Regions from separate parts of the Staphylococcus simulans genome, predicted to be linked through region 1. Evidence: predicted binding sites of a transcription regulator. Region 1 holds the regulator's gene; each other region holds the start of a gene.
The links. The regulator Rex, encoded in region 1, represses fermentation and respiration genes when NADH is low (regulators of the CRP and FNR family bind a similar motif). The targets are predictions, from matches to a motif close to TTGTGAAATATTTCACAA.

Region 1 (3,206 bases):
GGTTAGCTTTAGTTGCTTATGCAGTATTCTCAGCTATTACTAAAGCAGGATTGTTAAAACCAGTGATGGAAGGTCTTAATTCAAAAACTAATGTTAATGCAGATATGTCAACAAGTACAGGTATTCCTGCTTGGGTTTGGGTAATTGTCATTACAGCAATTACAGTGTTCTTTGTGGTTAAAACAGTACGTAAACCTAAACCGAAAATTGCAGTCCCTAAATTAAAACAAAAATTCACAGGTGTACGTCACTTCTTCTTTGAAAAGAAATTCCACCCATTCGTAGCAGCAATTATTGTTGGATTAATTGCGTTACTTGCTTGGCCAATGAGTTATTCAGCAGGCCGTGAAGGTGGTTTAGGTATCACTACACCTTCTTCAAATTTAGTACAATTTATCATCACAGGTAAAACATCATTCTTAGACTGGGGTGTATTCTTAGTCTTAGGTATTTTCATTGGATCTTATATTGCAGCTAAAGGTTCACGTGAATTTGCTTGGAGATTACCAGATAAAAAGACTTTAAGAAATAGTGTTATCGGCGGTGCATTAATGGGATTCGGCGCTTCAGTTGCCGGCGGTTGCTCAATTGGTAACGGCTTAGTTGCAACAGCAGCATTATCTTGGCAAGGCTGGATTGCTCTTGCATCAATGATTTTAGGTACTTGGTTAATGAGTTACTTTATCTTTATTAAACCAATGAAAGCATTACGTAAAGCACCTGCTAAAACAACTGCTTCAAGACCTGCAACACAATCATAATTAAGTTAAAATAGCCATAACGAATAAAAAGTTTTAAACAAAGGAGAATGAAACTATGGTATACGAACTAGGAACAGTCGGAATGGTTTGTCCTTTCCCTCTTATCGAAGCACAGAAGAAAATGGAAGAATTAGAAGTCGGAGACGAATTGAAAATTGACTTTGACTGCACACAAGCGACAGAAGCTATCCCAAACTGGGCAGCTGAAAAATCTTACCCTGTAACAAATTACGAACAATTAGGAGACGCTTCTTGGACAATTACAGTTCAAAAAGCCTAAACTAAAAAAGGAGTTTGCATTGAATGAAAATTCAAGCAAACTCCTTTTCTTTATTTACGATTCATATTATTCATAAAGAAGAGTAAAGACTGTAATTCTACCCCTAAATCAATATGATGTACTGATACATTATCAGGTACATCGATACGTGAAGGTGTAAAGTTTAAAATACCTTTTACGTTACTAGCGACAAGTTGATCAGCAACTTCTTGTGCTGCTCTTCCAGGTGTTGTGATAATCACTACATCTAAATTGCCTTTTTTCAAAATATCATGAATGGCATCCATGTCTTTAACTACAACTTTTCCAATTTGCGTACCGACTACATCCGCGTCAATATCAAACGCTTCTGTAATCACCATATCATCGTGGATTGAGAAGTTATATGAAAGCAATGCTTTCCCTAAGTTCCCTACGCCGACTAAACCAATACGAATTACATCACTTTCGCTGATTTCGCCTTTAAAGAATTCTAATAAACTCTCCACATTGTAACCATAACCTTTTTTACCCAGCTCACCAAAATATGAAAAATCTCTTCTGATGGTAGCTGAATCAATATCCAATGCTTCACTGATTGTTTTAGAATTCACTCTATCTATCCCTTTTTCTTGAAGGGTATTCACGAATCGGTAATATAAGGGTAATCGTTTCAAAGTCGCGCGAGGAATTTTATTGTTTTGATTAGCCAATTTATTTTCCTCCAAATCTTTCTAACTACTATCCCAAACTTTATTCAGTTCAACCATAATAAAACTATACTTTTAATCGTATGAAGTTATGTTAATTTAGCCATGGAGTTGTGAAAAGTAGTCATTTTATCGACTATTAGCAGATTATAGTATTATCATAGTTAATAATGCTGTACAACAATACTCAGCTTGTTTCTGGAATCATTTTTTATTATTTAAGTATACCGTATGATTTCAGAAATTGGAATGACTGTATTATCAACATTTTAGTGAATACGCTCTTTATTACACTAAAACATCCATAATTGCATTTGTAAATTACAGCAATGTACTAACTATTATACGATTAGAATTTTGTTTTGAACACATTTTTTTAAAACAAATCATAATTAATGGTCTGTATTAAATGTGTATTGACACAAATTTCTGATAAAATATTCAATCTTTTAATTTCGCGTGATATGTTAGGAATTCATGTCAATTGCGCTTATAATAGTAACTAAGCGACGCTTTTTAGGAAGGAGGACTACGAGATATTTATAGACAAATCTCGTATAAATTTGAATGATATTACTACAACTAAACAATGTCTCAAAATCCTTCGACGGGGAAGAAATCTTTAGTGATGTCCACTTTGAAGTAAAGAGTCATGAAAAAATAGGCATTGTCGGCAGAAATGGCGCTGGCAAATCAACATTAATGAAAATCATTGCTGGTGTGGATGGTTATGATAGCGGCAATGTCTCGAAAATCAAAAATTTAAAAGTCGGTTATTTAACACAACAAATGACCTTAGATACTGACCATACCGTATGGGAAGAGATGTCTAAACCTTTTGCGTATCTTAAACAAATGGAACAAGAGATGCAGGCGGAAACTAATTGGTTAGCCAATCATGCTGATGAATATGAATCTGAGACTTTCAAAGACCATATGGCAAGATATGAAGCTTTGTCTAACCAATTTGAACGCTTAGAGGGGTATCAATTTGAAAGCAAGATTAAAACGGTCTTACACGGATTAGATTTTAACGAAGAAGATTTCAATCGTTCAGTAAATGATTTCAGCGGTGGTCAAAAAACACGTTTGTCACTCGCACAAATGTTATTGAGTGAACCTGATTTATTATTACTTGATGAGCCGACCAACCATTTAGATATGGAAACAACACAATGGCTCGAAGATTATTTGAATTACTTTAAAGGTGCTATCGTTATTATCAGTCACGACCGCTTCTTCTTAGATAAAACGGTCAACCAAATCTACGATGTCGCACTCGGTGCAGTTCAACACTATGTCGGCAACTATAGTAAATTCATCACACAACGTGATCAATATTATCAAAAACGCATGCAAGAATACGAACGTCAACAAGCTGAAATTAAACGACTAGAAACATTTGTCGAAAAAAATATCACACGTGCATCAACAAGCGGAATGGCTAAAAGTCGTCGAAAAGTTTTAGAAAAAATT
Region 2 (3,206 bases), 550 kb from region 1:
TTAATGAGACATCAATTATCTATTTCAGATATAGATTGGGTCGCATTTAATGAAGCTTTCAGCTCTCAAGTACTCGCTTCTATGGACTTGCTTGGTATAGAAGAAAGGCAAGTGAATCCATTTGGTGGTGCACTCGCTGAAGGACATCCATATGGCGCAAGCGGTGCAAATTTAGTCGCACGACTGATTTCTATTCTTACGTATTTCCCTGGAAATCATACATTAGCTACAATGGGCATTGGTGGCGGATTAGGTATTTCAACTTTATTTGAGAAGGTAGAGCACTAAATGAAACAGACATTTACTTGGAAATTATCGTCGCAATACGCTTCTATTCCTTTAGATGCGTTTTATTTAACAGATATCTGGCATCGTTTTGAACCCTTTCAAGCATCAGCTGAACATTCTTTTATCTTAAGACAGAAACGTATCCATCGTTATCATTCTTTAATAGAAGGAAAGACTTATACAGCTGAACTTAAATTAATAGATCAACGAGCCCTTAAACACTTTGAGCAATCACGTTATTTACTGACAGTTACCGCAACGGATAGCGCTGATATATGGATAGAGATTGAAACAACGTTTGTTACTATGAAAGAGACATTTCATCAACAGTCCTCATCATCTGAAACACTTAACGTTCAAGAAACATTTTCTTTACCAGCCCAAGCTTTACCGTTAGAAATAAAGTGGGATGATGTTGAAACGTATTTAAAAACAGTCTCTGATTATAATCCTATTCATTGGCAAGAGGATGTGATGCCTGGAGATTTTGTGGTAATGAAAGCATTAGAGGTAGGGGCATCGCATGATCATGAATTAAAAGCTTATCGCAAGTTAGACATTAAATATAAACAGATGATCATAAAAGATGAATGGTTATACATTCAAGTGGATTCAAAAGACAGTTATACGCATATGAGTGTATATAATACAGCGCATCAACCGTGTATAGAGATTAAAGTAAGATAGATAATGGATGGTTTATAAGAAATAGGTATGAAGAGAGAACATATTAGTAAGTGTTGAAAACCACACCGTGGTTTTCTTTTTTTATGCAGTTTGGTAAAATTTTAAAGTTTTGTAAAGAAGCGGTTATTTAATCAAATACGGGTAGAGCCATATAAGGAGGGATTTATATTGGACCTTTATGCTGGTTCTTTTTTTATGTCTCAAAATACTAAGACTGAGATGCATTGTTAAAAGGGCCACACTGACACGGTTTATGAAACATAATGTATATATTCTCTAAAAAATGAATAAAATTTTTTCTTTGGGATTTAAAGCACATTAAATTCGCTTATTATTCATAGTTTATACATGTAAACCCCATATAAATGTATTAAATATACAGAAACATGTAATGAATAAAAAGATAAGTGTGAAAAGTACAACAGTTGTAATGTGATTTAATTCACATGAGCAACATTTGAAAGGGCTTACAATATAGATAAATAAAACAAGGAGGTTTCACAAATGAATGAACATCCAATTAAAGTAAACAGTGAGATCGGTAAATTAAAAACGGTATTACTTAAACGACCTGGTAAAGAATTAGAAAATTTAGTACCTGAGTATTTAGGAGAATTATTATTTGATGATATCCCGTATTTAAAAGTAGCACAAGAAGAGCATGACAAATTTGCACAAGTGCTACGTGACGAAGGCGTAGAAGTGCTTTATTTAGAAAAATTAGCTGCAGAAGCCATTGAAGATCCAAAAGTACGTGAACAATTTATTGAAGATGTATTAGCGGAATCTGAAGATACATTATTAGGCCATGAAGAAGAAGTAAAAGAGTTATTCGAAACATTAAATAACGAAGACTTAATCGAAAAAGTAATGGCAGGTGTTCGTAAAGAAGAAGTAAGACAAGACCATGCACACTTAGTAGAGTATGTGGACGATTCTTATCCATTCTACATGAACCCAATGCCAAACCTTTACTTCACACGTGACCCACAAGCGTCAGTAGGTAATGGTATGACAGTTAATCGTATGTTCTGGCCAGCACGTCGCAGAGAGTCTATCTTCATCACTTATATCTTAAAACATCACCCAAGATTCAAAGATGCTGATATTCCAGTATGGTTAGACAGAAACTCACCTTACAACATTGAAGGTGGAGACGAATTAGTTCTTTCTGAAGAAGTAATCGCAATCGGTATCTCTGAAAGAACATCAGCACAAGCGATTGAAAAATTAGCGCGTCAAATCTTTGCGAACCCAGATTCAAAAATCAGAAAAGTTGTTGCGATTGAAATCGCGAATACACGTGCATTCATGCACTTAGACACAGTATTCACAATGATTGACTATGATAAATTCACAATCCACTCAGCTATCGAGAAAAAAGGTGAAGACATGAATATCTTCACACTTGAACCAACTGAAGATGGCAAAGATATCACAATCACACGTACACACAACTTAAAAGAAACATTAAAAGACGCGTTGAATTTAGACCACATCGACTTCATTCCGACAGGTGACGGTGACCGCATCGTAGGACCTCGTGAACAATGGAACGACGGATCTAACACATTAACAATCCGTCCAGGTGTCGTTGTTACTTACGACCGTAACTATGTATCTAACCAATTATTACGCGACAAAGGCATTAAAGTTATCGAAGTAACAGGTAGTGAATTAGTTCGCGGACGCGGGGGCCCACGTTGCATGAGCCAACCGTTATACCGTGAAGATATCTAATTCTAAAGTATACAGTGCTTTAAGTGATAAGGATTGCATCAATAGAGGCAGTTTAGCGTCATCACTTAAAGCCTGGCTTTAGATTGAATACTGCTTTGACTTAATTTGATACCTATTCACGGCGACATGTTTGTACATGGCCTATGATTTTGGAAATAGCAAGAGGCGCAGGCCCTTTAAAACAATTAAAGCAGTATAGCGTCAAAAAATAAATAAATTGACAACACATGCTTTGAGAGAGTCTCAAGCATTAAAGGAGTTTTGAAGATGAGCGGAGAACAAAGTAAACTCAGTAAAACGGCTTTAATCGGTCTGGTCGTTGGTTCAATGATCGGCGGCGGCGCCTTTAATATTATCTCTGACATGGGCAGCAATGCCGGCGGATTAGCAATTATCATCGGATGGATCATTACAGCTGTAGGTATGATATCACTCGCATTTGTATTCCAGAACTTAACAAATAAACGTCCTGATTTAGACGGCGGTATTTA
Region 3 (3,206 bases), 250 kb from region 1:
ACAATTGAATATGAATCCGGTGAGTTGTTTAGCTATTGAAGATTCAGTCAATGGTGCAACTGCTGCAGAACGTGCGGGACTTGGAGTAATTGTAAATACAAATCAAATGACTGAACAGATGGATTTCAGCAATTTAAATTTAGAAGGAATGAATTTAGATGCTGAAACAATTATGAAACAATATTTTTAAGTGAGCAGGTGAGCGCATGTTGCTATTATTCTTTTTAGCAGGACCGTTAATTATTGGCGTTGGAAACTTAATACTTGCACCTATCTTTAATAGAAGGGTGCCGATGAATGTCAGGTTTCGCGCGTTCATGATAGGTTCTATGATTTACTTGATATCTGCCTACTTAGTTTATCAGTTTGTATTGAAAGGGCAGTTATAACTTTAATGAGCAACTGTTGGAAAAAGAGGATACAAACTATTAATGAAATTAAAATTATAATAAAACAGAGGATTCAAAAGCCGTTAACTTTTGAATCCTCTGTTTTGTTTATTTCAACATATAAACTAGACCGACGATGACTAAGACTAATAAAATCGCGTCTACTCCAATCATTAATGCACGACGGTTTGCTTGTTCACCTTGTGCTTTCAAACGTTTGTACATGAGATAGTTTGGTACAAGGTTGATGATAAGGAGCACTATGATAATAATAATTAAGGTAAGCTTCACTCTGATTCTCCTTTATGATCCTTTGATAAATAATCCCAGAGAAAGGCAATGACAATACCAAGTACTAGGCCAAGGCCTACTCCAAGTTTCATATGATTTGTAAAGTGTCCGATAACAATACCGAGTATAACGGTAATCGGTAATACAATCCCGACTTTCATTTTTTTAGCTGGAGAAGTCAATGCGCTAAACAAAGCGACATAGCATACACCGAATACCACAGCAGCAATTACCGACATAATTAAAGTATGTGTCAGCGATTCTTGACTGGCTGAGCGGTTTAAGAAAAAGAATAACGCACCAAATATAAATGTATATAATAGTCCGCGTGAAACTAATTGTTTAGACAATGTTGACGTCTCCTTTCAATTCAGTTCACTCAAATTATAACATAGTATATTGGTGCGTCGTATGCATATTAAAGCTCGTTCTTAAATTGTTTATGGTCATTCAAGTAAGCATAGAATAGACCGATGATTAATCCGCCGCCGATATAGTTACCGATGAATGCAGCTATGATATTGATGACTGCAGGCCAGAAGTGTAAAACATCTGATTGGTAAATAGCACCGCCGATAAATAGACATGCGTTATAAACAACGTGTTCGTAACCCATGAATGCGAAGATAGCAACCCCAAACATCATCACAAACATTTTTGCTAGAATGTCTTCAATTTGCATCGCAATAACTAATGAGATATTGATAAAGAAGTTGGCAAAAATTGCTTTAGCTAATATTTGAGTAAAGTCAGCTGTCATTGTTTTGTGATGTAGCAAGACTTCTAATTGTTTCATCATTTCTGGTGTAACGACATCACTGAAACGTAAGATAATAAAGAAGGCTAGGGCACCTAACATATTACCGATGAAACATAACATAAAGATTTGGAAAGCGCGCCATGGCGAAATAACTTTATAATATAAACCCACTGTGAAATACATAAAGTTACTTGTCAGGAGTTCTGAATTGGTAAAAAGAATCAGTACTAAGGCAAAGCTGAAGGCAACTGATCCGACGATGTTGATAATTCCTGTGTTGATTTCTCCTGTGTGTACTTCTTGTACAAAACCAGCTTTAATGGCTAATACAAAGACTGCAATAATACTGATAATAAAACCTGCCATCATGGCACGTAATAAATAGCGCTTAAAATAAGTCGCTTGTAAGACGTCTTTAGTTTGGATAGTTTTAACAACTTCTTTAACCCATTTACGTCCATAAAATACATTATCCCAACGGATATATTTTTCACTGTTCATTCCTAAAAAAACTCCTCGCTCTAGCAAAATGTTTAATATTAATTCAGGCTGAGAGGGTTATCTCATTTTCTGTAATGCATATAGTATAATCGCATTTCTTATTTTTGTGAATACTTTCACATAAACTTTTTTTATAAATATGACTGTCTCGTGAAAATTATTGAAATACTGCATTTGTATATAAAACAGTGATTGTGTCAAAAAGACAATTGTCTCTATGTACATGACAAAGAATCAGAAAATTATCAAAAGTACATTGCGCTTTTATAAAACTCCGTGCTATAATGTTCAAATAAAATGTATTTACTAAATGGACACTGTTCATTGTGTGTGTTTTAGGAATACAATATTTTATTTGAGTGCGAAATGCATTAAAATGCGCGATGACTGCTTTTGTTGTATTTTAGGAAAAAATAAATGAAAGCGCATACATAAAAGTGTAATTTTTATGTTTTCATCTAGAAATTTTATAGTATAATAGCCTCAATGGGCTTGAAAAGTTACAAATCGATAGCAAAAAGAAACATTGTTAAATTTTTCGCAATCTTTTAAATTTTAGTAAATTGGGACGCTGAAATAGAAAGAGAGAATGGGGCAGCTATCGATAACTTGTAATAGGGCCTGGAAATCATGAAAGAGAAGGGGTATTTTCTAATGGAAGAAACTCAATTACACAGGGGATTAAGTTCTAGACAGATTCAAATGATCGCACTCGGTGGTACCATCGGCGTTGGTTTATTTATGGGTGCGACAAGTACAATTAAATGGACAGGACCATCTGTTATTTTTGCTTATTTAATTGTTGGACTATTTTTATTTTTAGTAATGCGTGCAATGGGAGAAATGGTTTACTTACATCCTACTACAGGTTCATTTGCAAACTTCGCAAGTGACTATATTCATCCAGTAGCAGGATATTTAACAGCCTGGAGTAACATATTCCAGTGGGTTGTAGTTGGTATGAGTGAAGTTATCGCAGTCGGAGAATACATGAGATATTGGTTCCCAGAACTTCCGGATTGGATTCCTGGTGTTATCGTTATTGTATTATTAGCTTCAGCGAACTTAGTATCAGTTAAAGCGTTCGGTGAATTTGAATTCTGGTTCGCGATGATCAAGATTGTCACTATTGTTTTAATGATTATTGCTGGTTTCGGTTTGATTTTCTTCGGACTTGGTAACGGCGGAAATGCCATCGGTTTATCTAACTTATGGTCACACGGCGGTTTCCTTCCTAACGGTTGGCTTGGCTTCTTCTTTGCTTT

Region 2: the regulator Rex is predicted to act here: its motif matches at 1,406-1,423, upstream of arcA (arginine deiminase).
Region 3: the regulator Rex is predicted to act here: its motif matches at 2,046-2,063, upstream of MUA87_RS03130 (formate/nitrite transporter family protein).

The regions. Positions count from the first base shown of each region.
Region 1 covers NZ_CP095100.1:1,015,031-1,018,236, reverse strand. The annotation lists gene MUA87_RS04530 (YeeE/YedE family protein) at 1-761, shown strand, start outside; gene MUA87_RS04525 (sulfurtransferase TusA family protein) at 817-1,041, shown strand; gene MUA87_RS04520 (redox-sensing transcriptional repressor Rex) at 1,092-1,733, opposite strand; gene MUA87_RS04515 (ABC-F family ATP-binding cassette domain-containing protein) at 2,298-3,206, shown strand, end outside.
Region 2 covers NZ_CP095100.1:460,292-463,497, forward strand. The annotation lists gene MUA87_RS01775 (thiolase family protein) at 1-288, shown strand, start outside; gene MUA87_RS01780 (hypothetical protein) at 289-975, shown strand; gene arcA (arginine deiminase) at 1,480-2,715, shown strand; gene arcD (arginine-ornithine antiporter) at 2,983-3,206, shown strand, end outside.
Region 3 covers NZ_CP095100.1:760,063-763,268, forward strand. The annotation lists gene MUA87_RS03110 (HAD-IA family hydrolase) at 1-190, shown strand, start outside; gene MUA87_RS03115 (hypothetical protein) at 207-389, shown strand; gene MUA87_RS03120 (hypothetical protein) at 498-680, opposite strand; gene MUA87_RS03125 (hypothetical protein) at 677-1,030, opposite strand; gene MUA87_RS03130 (formate/nitrite transporter family protein) at 1,099-1,941, opposite strand; gene MUA87_RS03135 (amino acid permease) at 2,596-3,206, shown strand, end outside.